2 regions of the Streptomyces sp. NBC_00285 genome follow, and region 2 is predicted to be linked to the other one. Evidence: predicted binding sites of a transcription regulator. Region 2 holds the regulator's gene; the other holds the start of a gene.
The links. The regulator HrcA, encoded in region 2, represses chaperone genes, less so after heat shock. The targets are predictions, from matches to a motif close to TTNGCACTCNGNNNNNCNGAGTGCNAA.

Region 1: the regulator HrcA is predicted to act here: its motif matches at 1,965-1,991, upstream of groES (co-chaperone GroES).

The regions. Positions count from the first base shown of each region.
Region 1 is NZ_CP108055.1:6,559,250-6,564,165, forward strand. Features, by position in the region: gene OHT57_RS30515 (class I SAM-dependent methyltransferase) at 1-28, opposite strand, end outside; gene OHT57_RS30520 (polysaccharide deacetylase family protein) at 119-1,054, shown strand; gene OHT57_RS30525 (polysaccharide deacetylase family protein) at 1,021-1,836, shown strand; gene groES (co-chaperone GroES) at 2,138-2,446, shown strand; gene groL (chaperonin GroEL) at 2,597-4,222, shown strand; gene OHT57_RS30540 (ester cyclase) at 4,304-4,916, opposite strand, start outside.
Region 2 is NZ_CP108055.1:3,859,164-3,864,079, reverse strand. Features, by position in the region: gene OHT57_RS17935 (DUF3097 domain-containing protein) at 1-300, opposite strand, end outside; gene OHT57_RS17930 (MBL fold metallo-hydrolase) at 335-1,063, opposite strand; gene hrcA (heat-inducible transcriptional repressor HrcA) at 1,414-2,430, shown strand; gene dnaJ (molecular chaperone DnaJ) at 2,431-3,570, shown strand; gene OHT57_RS17915 (nitronate monooxygenase) at 3,759-4,835, shown strand; gene OHT57_RS17910 (16S rRNA (uracil(1498)-N(3))-methyltransferase) at 4,832-4,916, shown strand, end outside.

The sequences.
Region 1 (4,916 bases), 2.7 Mb from region 2:
GGGTGAGGAGGAGGTCGAGGTCGTTCACCGGGTCATTGTGGGCCAGTCGGAGGACGGCGCGCTCGGGGCGGCGGTGTCGGCCCGAGCGCGATGCCGTGGCCTGCGAGGATCCGGCCTCATGGGAACGGTAGGACAAAACTATAAAAACGGTGCTTTTTTGGTGGCGATCCGTGGCGGACTCGTCCTCCTGGCGGCGGCCGCCCTCGTCTCGGGCTGCGCCCGGCCGGACGGGACCGACGCGCGGCGGCAGCAGCCCCTCCAGGCGCCCCCGGCCCCCGCAGCCGACCTCCAGGCCGACAAGATGCGTATCCAGACCGCCAAGTGGCGCGCCGAGCAGGCCCGGACCGCCGTCGCCAGGCGCTGGGGCCTGAAGAGTGCCCCCCTCACGGCCCCGCCCGCGCCCGCGCAGAAACCGCACATCACCACCCGCCACGGCTTCGAGGTCGACGGCCACGAGGAGCAGGGGCTTCCGCCGGTCTTCACCACGATCCCCACCCGGCAGAAAATCGTCTTCCTCACCATCGACGACGGCGCCGAGAAGGACCCCGCGTTCCTGCGGATGATGAGCGAGCTGAAGATCCCGTACACCGCCTTCCTCAGCGACTACCTGGTCAAGGACGACTACGGGTACTTCCGGAAGATGCGGGACGCCGGGGTCGTGCTCAACAACCACACCCTCCACCACCCCTACCTGCCGGCCCTCTCGTACGCCCGCCAGAAGCACGAGATCTGCGGCATGCAGGACGTCGTCGAGAAGCAGTACGGCACCCGGCCCGCGCTCTTCCGCCCGCCCTACGGCAACTACAACGAGGACACCCTGCGCGCCGCGAAGTCCTGCGGTGTCCGGTACGCGCCGATCTGGAACGAGGAGGTCTACGTCGACCACTGGGAGTACCGCGAGGACGACCAGAAGATCCACCCCGGCGACATCGTGCTCAGTCACTTCCGTGGCCGCGAGGACTGGAAGGGCACGATGCCCGACATGGTCCGCCGCTTCCTGGACAAGGTCACGGCCGAGGGATACGCCGTCGCACGCATCGAGGACTACCTGTGAGACCGCGGACACTGGTCGCCGCCGGGCTGGCGGCCCTCCTGCTCACCGGCTGCGCCCAGTCCGTCGACCCCATCGAACGGCTGGGCAGGAAGGCGGCGCAGCGGGTGGGGTCGTACGGGCCGGCCGGGGCGCACGGACAGCCGTACCGCCGCTGGGGCCTCGCCGCCCCGCTGCCCGCGCCCCCGCGACCCCCGGCCCGGCGCGCGGCCGTGGGCCGGGGGGTCCCGCCGGTGGTGAAACGGGTCCGGACGTCCGACAAGGTCGTCTTCCTCACCTACGACGACGGTGCCGAACGGGACCCGCGGTTCGTCGACATGGTCCGTGAACTGCGGCTCCCCGTCAGCATGTTCCTCACGGACAGCGTCGTCGGCCCTGGGTACGGCCACTTCGCGCGCCTCCAGTCGGTCGGCGCGAGCATCCAGAACCACACCCTCGACCACCCCGCCCTGCGTGGCCTGCCGTACACCGGCCAGCGCGCCGAGATCTGCGGCCAGCAGGACAAGACGAGGTCCCGCTTCGGCATCCGGCCCCGGTTCCTGCGCCCGCCCTACGGCACGTACGACGCCACCACCCTCCGTGCGGCGGCCGACTGCGGACTCTCGGCGATCGTGCTGTGGAGCGTGCCGGTGGAGGGGGAGACCCGGGGGCTGAGGGCAGGCGACATCGTGTCGGTGACGTCGGGAGAGACGACGGGCCCGACCCTGACGGAACGGACGACGGCGCTGCTGCGGGAGGTGGAGCGACGGGGACTGACGGTGGCGCGCCTGGAGGATTACCTGTAGGCGCAGTCAGCCCGTCCGGCGTTTGAGGACGAGGCCCTTCGGGCCGAAAGCGGGGGTTTGGGGGCGCGCCCTCAGGACGGCCACCCCCACCCACCCGCACCCGAATTCCGCACAGCCCGCGCGCCGAATTAGCAGTCCGCTTGACCGAGTGCTAACCGCGGTCATAGTCTCGGGTCTGGCACTCCCCCCTGGAGAGTGCCAACACAGCGACGGGCAGGTCCGGCACCCGCGACGACGGATCCACCTGGTCGCCACCTCAGACAGTTAACCCCGTGAGATCTCCGAAGGGGGAGGTCGGATCGTGACGACCACCAGCTCCAAGGTTGCCATCAAGCCGCTCGAGGACCGCATTGTGGTCCAGCCGCTCGACGCCGAACAGACCACCGCCTCTGGCCTGGTCATCCCGGACACGGCGAAGGAGAAGCCCCAGGAGGGCGTCGTCCTGGCCGTTGGCCCGGGTCGGTTCGAGGACGGTAACCGTCTTCCGCTCGACGTCTCCGTCGGCGACATCGTGCTGTACAGCAAGTACGGCGGCACCGAAGTGAAGTACAACGGCGAGGAATACCTCGTCCTCTCGGCTCGCGACGTCCTCGCGATCATCGAGAAGTAAAGGGGGTCTGGGGGGTCACCCCCAGAATTCCCAGCACCCCAAGCAAATTTTGCTTGTGAGCTGCGCCCCGGGCCCCCGCGACCTTATGAAGCCGGGTGTCAGGGGCGCAGTTCGTTTCACCCACGTTTTCGAGAGGGCTGAACCGCTCCCATGGCGAAGATCCTGAAGTTCGACGAGGACGCCCGTCGCGCCCTCGAGCGCGGCGTCAACAAGCTTGCCGACACGGTCAAGGTGACGATCGGCCCCAAGGGCCGCAACGTCGTCATCGACAAGAAGTTCGGCGCCCCCACCATCACCAACGACGGTGTCACGATCGCCCGCGAGGTCGAGCTCGACGACCCGTACGAGAACCTCGGCGCGCAGCTGGTGAAGGAGGTGGCGACCAAGACCAACGACATCGCGGGCGACGGTACGACCACCGCCACCGTGCTCGCCCAGGCGCTGGTCCGCGAGGGCCTGAAGAACGTCGCCGCGGGTGCTTCCCCGGCGCTGCTCAAGAAGGGCATCGACGCGGCCGTGGCCGCGATCTCCGAGGAACTCCTCGCGACCGCCCGACCGATCGACGAGAAGTCCGACATCGCCGCCGTGGCCGGTCTGTCCGCCCAGGACAGCCAGGTCGGCGAGCTCATCGCCGAGGCGATGGACAAGGTCGGCAAGGACGGTGTCATCACCGTCGAGGAGTCCAACACCTTCGGTCTGGAGCTGGACTTCACCGAGGGCATGGCCTTCGACAAGGGCTACCTGTCTCCGTACATGGTGTCCGACCAGGAGCGTATGGAGGCCGTCCTCGACGACCCGTACATCCTGATCAACCAGGGCAAGATCTCCTCGATCCAGGACCTGCTGCCGCTCCTTGAGAAGGTCATCCAGTCGGGTGCCTCCAAGCCGCTGCTGATCATCGCCGAGGACGTCGACGGCGAGGCCCTGTCGACCCTGGTCGTCAACAAGATCCGCGGCACCTTCAACGCGGTCGCCGTCAAGGCCCCCGGCTTCGGTGACCGCCGCAAGGCGATGCTCCAGGACCTGGCGGTCCTCACCGGCGCCACGGTCATCTCCGAGGAGGTCGGCCTCAAGCTCGACCAGGTCGGCCTGGACGTGCTCGGCTCCGCCCGCCGCGTCACCGTCACCAAGGACGACACCACGGTCGTCGACGGTGCCGGCGACTCGTCCGAGGTCACGGGCCGCGTCGCCCAGATCAAGGCCGAGATCGAGAACACGGACTCCGACTGGGACCGCGAGAAGCTCCAGGAGCGCCTCGCGAAGCTGGCCGGCGGCGTGTGCGTGATCAAGGTCGGCGCCGCCACCGAGGTGGAGCTGAAGGAGAAGAAGCACCGTCTGGAGGACGCCATCTCCGCGACCCGCGCCGCGGTCGAGGAGGGCATCGTCTCCGGTGGTGGCTCCGCTTTGGTGCACGCCGCCAAGGTCCTCGAAGGCGGTCTGGGCAAGACCGGCGACGAGGCCACCGGTGTCGCCGTCGTCCGCAAGGCCGTCGTCGAGCCGCTGCGCTGGATCGCCGAGAACGCCGGCCTGGAGGGTTACGTCATCACCTCCAAGGTCGCCGAGCTCGACAAGGGCCAGGGCTTCAACGCCGCGACCGGCGAGTACGGCGACCTGGTCAAGGCCGGCGTCATCGACCCGGTCAAGGTCACCCGCTCCGCCCTGGAGAACGCCGCCTCCATCGCCTCCCTCCTCCTCACGACCGAGACCCTGGTCGTCGAGAAGAAGGAAGAGGAGGAGCCGGCCGCCGGTGGTCACGGCCACGGCCACTCCCACTGAGCCCAGCGCTCGAAAAGGAGCCCCCGCCCCCTCGTGAGGGAGCGGGGGCTTTCCCCTTCGCGGGTCACGGGAGTCGTGCCGTCATCCTCCGAGCACTCCCAGCTGTTCCATCAGCCCCGCCCGGTCGTACTGCCACCATCCCTCGCAGATCCTCCCGTCCCGGAACCGGTGCCAGGTGGTCCCGGTCATGGTCACGTTCTGCCTGGTCCCGGCGATGCCCGCGAACTCACCGGTGTGCTTCCCGGCCCAGGTCCAGCGAGTGCACACCCGGTCGTCCTGCGCGATCTGGTCGTCCACCCGGAAGGTGAACTCGAAGGCCCGCCGCCACCCTTCGTACACCTCGCGGGAAGCCGCCAGCCCCTGGTCCCCGGGATTCGCGGGATCGTGTTCGAGGTAGTCCTCGTCGTACCGTTCGAACAACTCCGCGGTGTCACCGCGCCCGGCCCGTTCGAAGAACTCCCGTGCGACGACCGTGTTGAGCTGCTCGTCGCGCACCACGTCGAGATCCGTGAACGTGGGCACCGCGTCGCACAGCGCGACCATGTCCTGGAAGATCTTCTCCGTCTCCGGCAGCCCGGAGTTGCGCATCGCGTCCTCGTACGACGGGAACTCCACGATCTCGACGAAGTGCGACGCGTCGGCCCGGTCCTTCCCGACCATCGCGTGCGTCGCGGTGCGCTTCCCCTTGGTCCGC
Region 2 (4,916 bases):
TGCGCCGGGCACGGCGACCGAACCGGAGGCGGTCCGTGAGGGTCGTACGGGAGCCGCGGCCGCGGGCCGGACCAGGGTCACCACCCGGCCCTCCAGCAGGAAACCGCGGGGCTCCAGCGGGAACACCCGGTGCTTGCCGAAACGGTCCTCCAGGGTCACCGTGCCCGCCTCGCAGCGGATCACCGCGCCGCAGAAGCCGGTGCCCGGCTCCTCGACCACCAGACCGGGATCGGCGGGCACCTCCGGCACCGGCTTGGGCTTCTTCCACGGAGGGGTCAGGTCGGCGGAGTACTGGCGCATTCGGATGACGATAGGAGAAGCGGCCCGGGAGTCCTCACGACACGCCGAAGCGCGCCGCCAGCGCGTCCCGCTGGGCCCGTACGAACGCCGCGTCCACCACCGCTCCGTGACCGGGCACGTACAGCGCGTCCTCGCCGCCCAGCGCCAGCAGCCGGTCCAGCGCGTCGGGCCAGCGCGTCGGTACGGCGTCCGGCCCCGCCTGCGGTTCGCCCGACTCCTCGACCAGGTCGCCGCAGAACACCACCTCCGGTGAACCGGGGACGAGGACCGCGAGGTCGTGGGCCGTGTGGCCGGGTCCGACGTTCGCCAGCAGGACCTGCCGGCCGCCGCCCATGTCGAGCGTCCACTCACCACTGACGTGATGCCCCGGGGAGACGAGCGCGTCCACCGCCTCGTCCGCCGACGAGGCATCCAGGCCGTTGCGTACCGCGTCCGCCCGCAGTTCCGCGCGGCCGAGGCGCCCCGCCAGCACCGTCTCCACACCCACCGCGCCGAACACCTCCGCCCCCGCGAACGCCGCCGCGCCGAAGACATGGTCGAAGTGGGGGTGGGTGAGCGCGAGATGGGTCACACGGTGACCGGCGAGTTCCTCGGCCTGTGCGCGCAGGCGGACGCCCTCCGCGAGACCGGAGCCGGAATCGATCAACAGGGCCGTGCCCTCGCCGATCACCAGGCCCGCCGTGCAGTCCCAGCCGGGCAGCCGGCACCGCCCCACCCCGGCCGCGACCCGCTCCCACCCGAGCTCTTCCCAAGTCACCGTCATACCGCGACGCTAGGCCCTGTCCGGCGGTTCGTGCAGGCGGCCGCGTTGTCGGCACTCGCCGGAGCTCCGCGTCGACTCCCTCCTCCGGCGTGCAGCGGCACGCCCCCGCGCTCGAATCGACCTTGCGCGGGAGGCACCCCCATCGCCCCCGCCCACCTGCACGTATGGGGCGTCGCCCCTGAAAGTCGGCCTGATCCGCCGGACGGGCCCTGCCGGTCCAAGCGGTCCTGCCGGGACCAGCCTTGCCCTGGGAGTACCCCACCGCCGTACACTGGCCCGGGAGCGCTGGCACTCGGACGGACAGAGTGCCAGGCGAGGCGACGAGGGATCGACTTCTGGAGGTGTGCGCGATGCTGAGTGAACGCAGGCTCCAGGTGCTGCGCGCCATCGTCCAGGATTATGTCGGCACCGAGGAGCCGGTCGGGTCGAAGGCCCTGACCGAGCGGCACAACCTCGGAGTGTCCCCGGCGACCGTCCGTAACGACATGGCGGCCCTGGAGGACGAGGGGTTCATCGCCCAGCCGCACACCAGTGCCGGGCGGATCCCCACGGACAAGGGGTACCGCCTCTTCGTCGACAAGCTGGCCGGCGTCAAGCCGATGACCGCGCCCGAGCGGCGCGCCATCCAGAACTTCCTCGACGGCGCCGTCGACCTCGACGACGTGGTGGCGCGGACCGTGCGGCTGCTCGCGCAGCTCACGCGGCAGGTCGCCGTCGTGCAGTACCCCTCACTGACCCGCTCGACCGTGCGGCACGTGGAACTGCTGTCACTCGCCCCCGCGCGCGTGATGCTCGTGCTGATCACGGACACCGGCCGGGTCGAGCAGCGCATGGTCGACTGCCCGGCGCCCTTCGGGGAGGCCTCGCTCGCCGATCTGCGGGCGCGGCTCAACAGCCGGGTCGCGGGGCGGCGGTTCGCCGATGTGCCCCGGCTGGTCGAGGACCTGCCGGAGGGGTTCGACGGCGAGGACCGGGGTACCGTCACCACGGTGCTCTCCACTCTTTTGGAGACGCTCGTCGAGGAGAACGAGGAGCGGCTGATGATCGGCGGCACCGCCAATCTCACCCGCTTCGGACATGACTTTCCCCTCACCATCCGGCCCGTCCTGGAGGCTCTGGAGGAGCAGGTCGTCCTCCTCAAACTCCTTGGTGAGGCCGGAGATTCGGGCATGACCGTACGCATCGGTCACGAGAACGCCTACGAGGGACTCAACTCCACTTCAGTGGTGTCGGTCGGCTACGGTTCGGGCAACGAGGCGGTCGCCAAGCTCGGCGTGGTCGGACCGACCCGCATGGATTACCCGGGAACGATGGGAGCGGTACGCGCAGTGGCACGGTACGTCGGACAGATCCTGGCGGAGTCGTAAGTGGCCACGGACTACTACGCCGTTCTCGGCGTGCGCCGCGACGCGTCGCAGGAAGAGATCAAGAAGGCGTTCCGTCGGCTCGCTCGCGAGCTGCACCCGGACGTCAACCCGGATCCGAAGACCCAGGAGCGGTTCAAGGAGATCAACGCCGCCTACGAGGTGCTGTCGGACCCGCAGAAGAAGCAGGTCTACGACCTCGGCGGCGACCCGCTCTCGCAGGCGGGCGGCGGCGGCGCGGGCGGCTTCGGAGCCGGCGGGTTCGGGAACTTCTCGGACATCATGGACGCGTTCTTCGGTACGGCGTCGCAGCGGGGTCCGCGCTCACGCACCCGGCGCGGCCAGGACGCCATGATCCGGCTGGAGATCGAGCTCGACGAGGCGGCCTTCGGCACGACGAAGGACATCCAGGTCGACACGGCGATCGTCTGCACCACCTGCAGCGGTGAGGGCGCGGCGCCGGGCACCTCCGCGCAGACGTGTGACATGTGCCGCGGCCGCGGTGAGGTGTCGCAGGTGACGCGGTCCTTCCTCGGCCAGGTCATGACCTCGCGGCCGTGCCCGCAGTGCCAGGGCTTCGGCACCGTCGTCCCGACCCCGTGCCCCGAGTGCGCCGGCGACGGCCGGGTCCGCTCGCGCCGGACGCTGACGGTCAAGATCCCGGCCGGTGTCGACAACGGCACCCGGATCCAGCTCGCCGGTGAGGGCGAGGTCGGCCCCGGCGGCGGTCCCGCCGGTGACCTGTACGTCGAGATCCACGAGCTGCCGCACTCGCAGTTCCAGCGGCGCGGCGACGACCTGCACTGCACGGTCACCCTCCCGATGACCGCGGCCTCCCTCGGCACCAAGGTCCCGCTGGAGACCCTCGACGGCATGGAGGAGGTCGACATCCGACCGGGCACCCAGTCCGGCCAGTCGATCCCCCTGCACAGCCGGGGCGTCACGCACCTGCGCGGCGGCGGCCGGGGCGACCTCATCGTGCACGTCGAGGTCCAGACGCCGAACAAGCTCGACCCCGAGCAGGAGCGGCTGCTGCGCGAGCTGGCCAAGCTGCGGGGCGAGGAGCGGCCCACCGGGCAGTTCCAGCCCGGACAGCAGGGCTTGTTCTCCCGGCTGAAGGACGCGTTCAACGGTCGCGCGTGAGCCATGAGCCGTGGGACGGCCGCCGGGGCCCCGGCGGCCGGCCTCCCTCGGCTTCTCTCGGCCCGAACGGCCTTGCCCCGGACGCCGGACGGGCCGGAATCCGCCGGTCGTCGACCGGCGCTCCGGTGGTCCTCGCCGGGTCGAAGGCCGGATTCGGACTTGTCCGGAGGACGTGACAACATGCCGTCATGTCCTCCGCACTGACCGATCTCTTCCCTCACCCGATCGTGCAGGCGCCCATGGCGGGCGGCGTCTCCGTGCCGCGGCTCGCCGCCGCCGTGTCCGACGCGGGCGGGCTCGGGTTCCTCGCCGCCGGACACAAGACGGCCGACGGGATGTACCAGGAGATCAAGCAGCTTCGGGGGCTCACCGGACGGCCCTTCGGCGTCAACCTCTTCATGCCGCAGCCGGAGTCCGCGGACCCGGCCGCCGTCGAGGTCTACGCCCACCAGCTGGCCGGCGAGGCCACCTGGTACGAGACCGAGCTCGGCGACCCCGACAGCGGACGTGACGACGGCTACGACGCCAAGTTCGCCGTCCTGCTCGACAACCCGGTCAAGGTGGCCTCCTTCCACTTCGGCATCCCGAGTGGTGAGGCCCTTCAGACGCTGCGCCGGGCCGGCACCTTCACCCTCGTCACCGCGACCACCCCCGAAGAGGCCCTCGCCGTGCAGTACGCGGGCGCCGACGCCGTGATCGCCCAGGGCGTGGAGGCCGGCGGTCACCAGGGCACCCACCGGGACATCCCCGAGCAGGACGACTCCGGCCTCGGCCTGCTGTCCCTCGTCGCCCAGATACGCGAGACGGTGACCCTTCCGATCGTCGCCGCCGGCGGCATCATGCGCGGCAGCCAGATCGCCGCCGTCCTCGCCGCCGGAGCCGACGCGGCCCAGCTCGGCACGGCGTTCCTCGCCACACACGAGTCCGGCGCCCACGACGTGCACAAGCAGGCGCTGACCAACCCCCTCTACGTGCGCACCGAGTTGACCCGCGCCTTCTCCGGCCGCCCCGCCCGCGGTCTGGTCAACCGCTTCATGCGCGAGCACGGCCCCTACGCCCCCGCCGCCTACCCCGAGATCCACCACCTCACCACGCCCCTGCGAAAGGCCGCCGCCAAGGCCAAGGACGCGCAGGGCATGTCGCTGTGGGCCGGACAGGGACACCGGATGGCACGCGAACTGCCGGCCGGACAGCTCGTGGAGCTCCTCGCGGCCGAACTCGCGGACGCCAGGACAGCGTTGTCGGCCAAGGGGGACCTGCGATGACCGCACCGGTGTTCGTCGTCGAGCGCTTCGTCGAGCAGACCGAGCCGGGCAGCGGCGGACGGTACGTCCTCGACGGCCCCG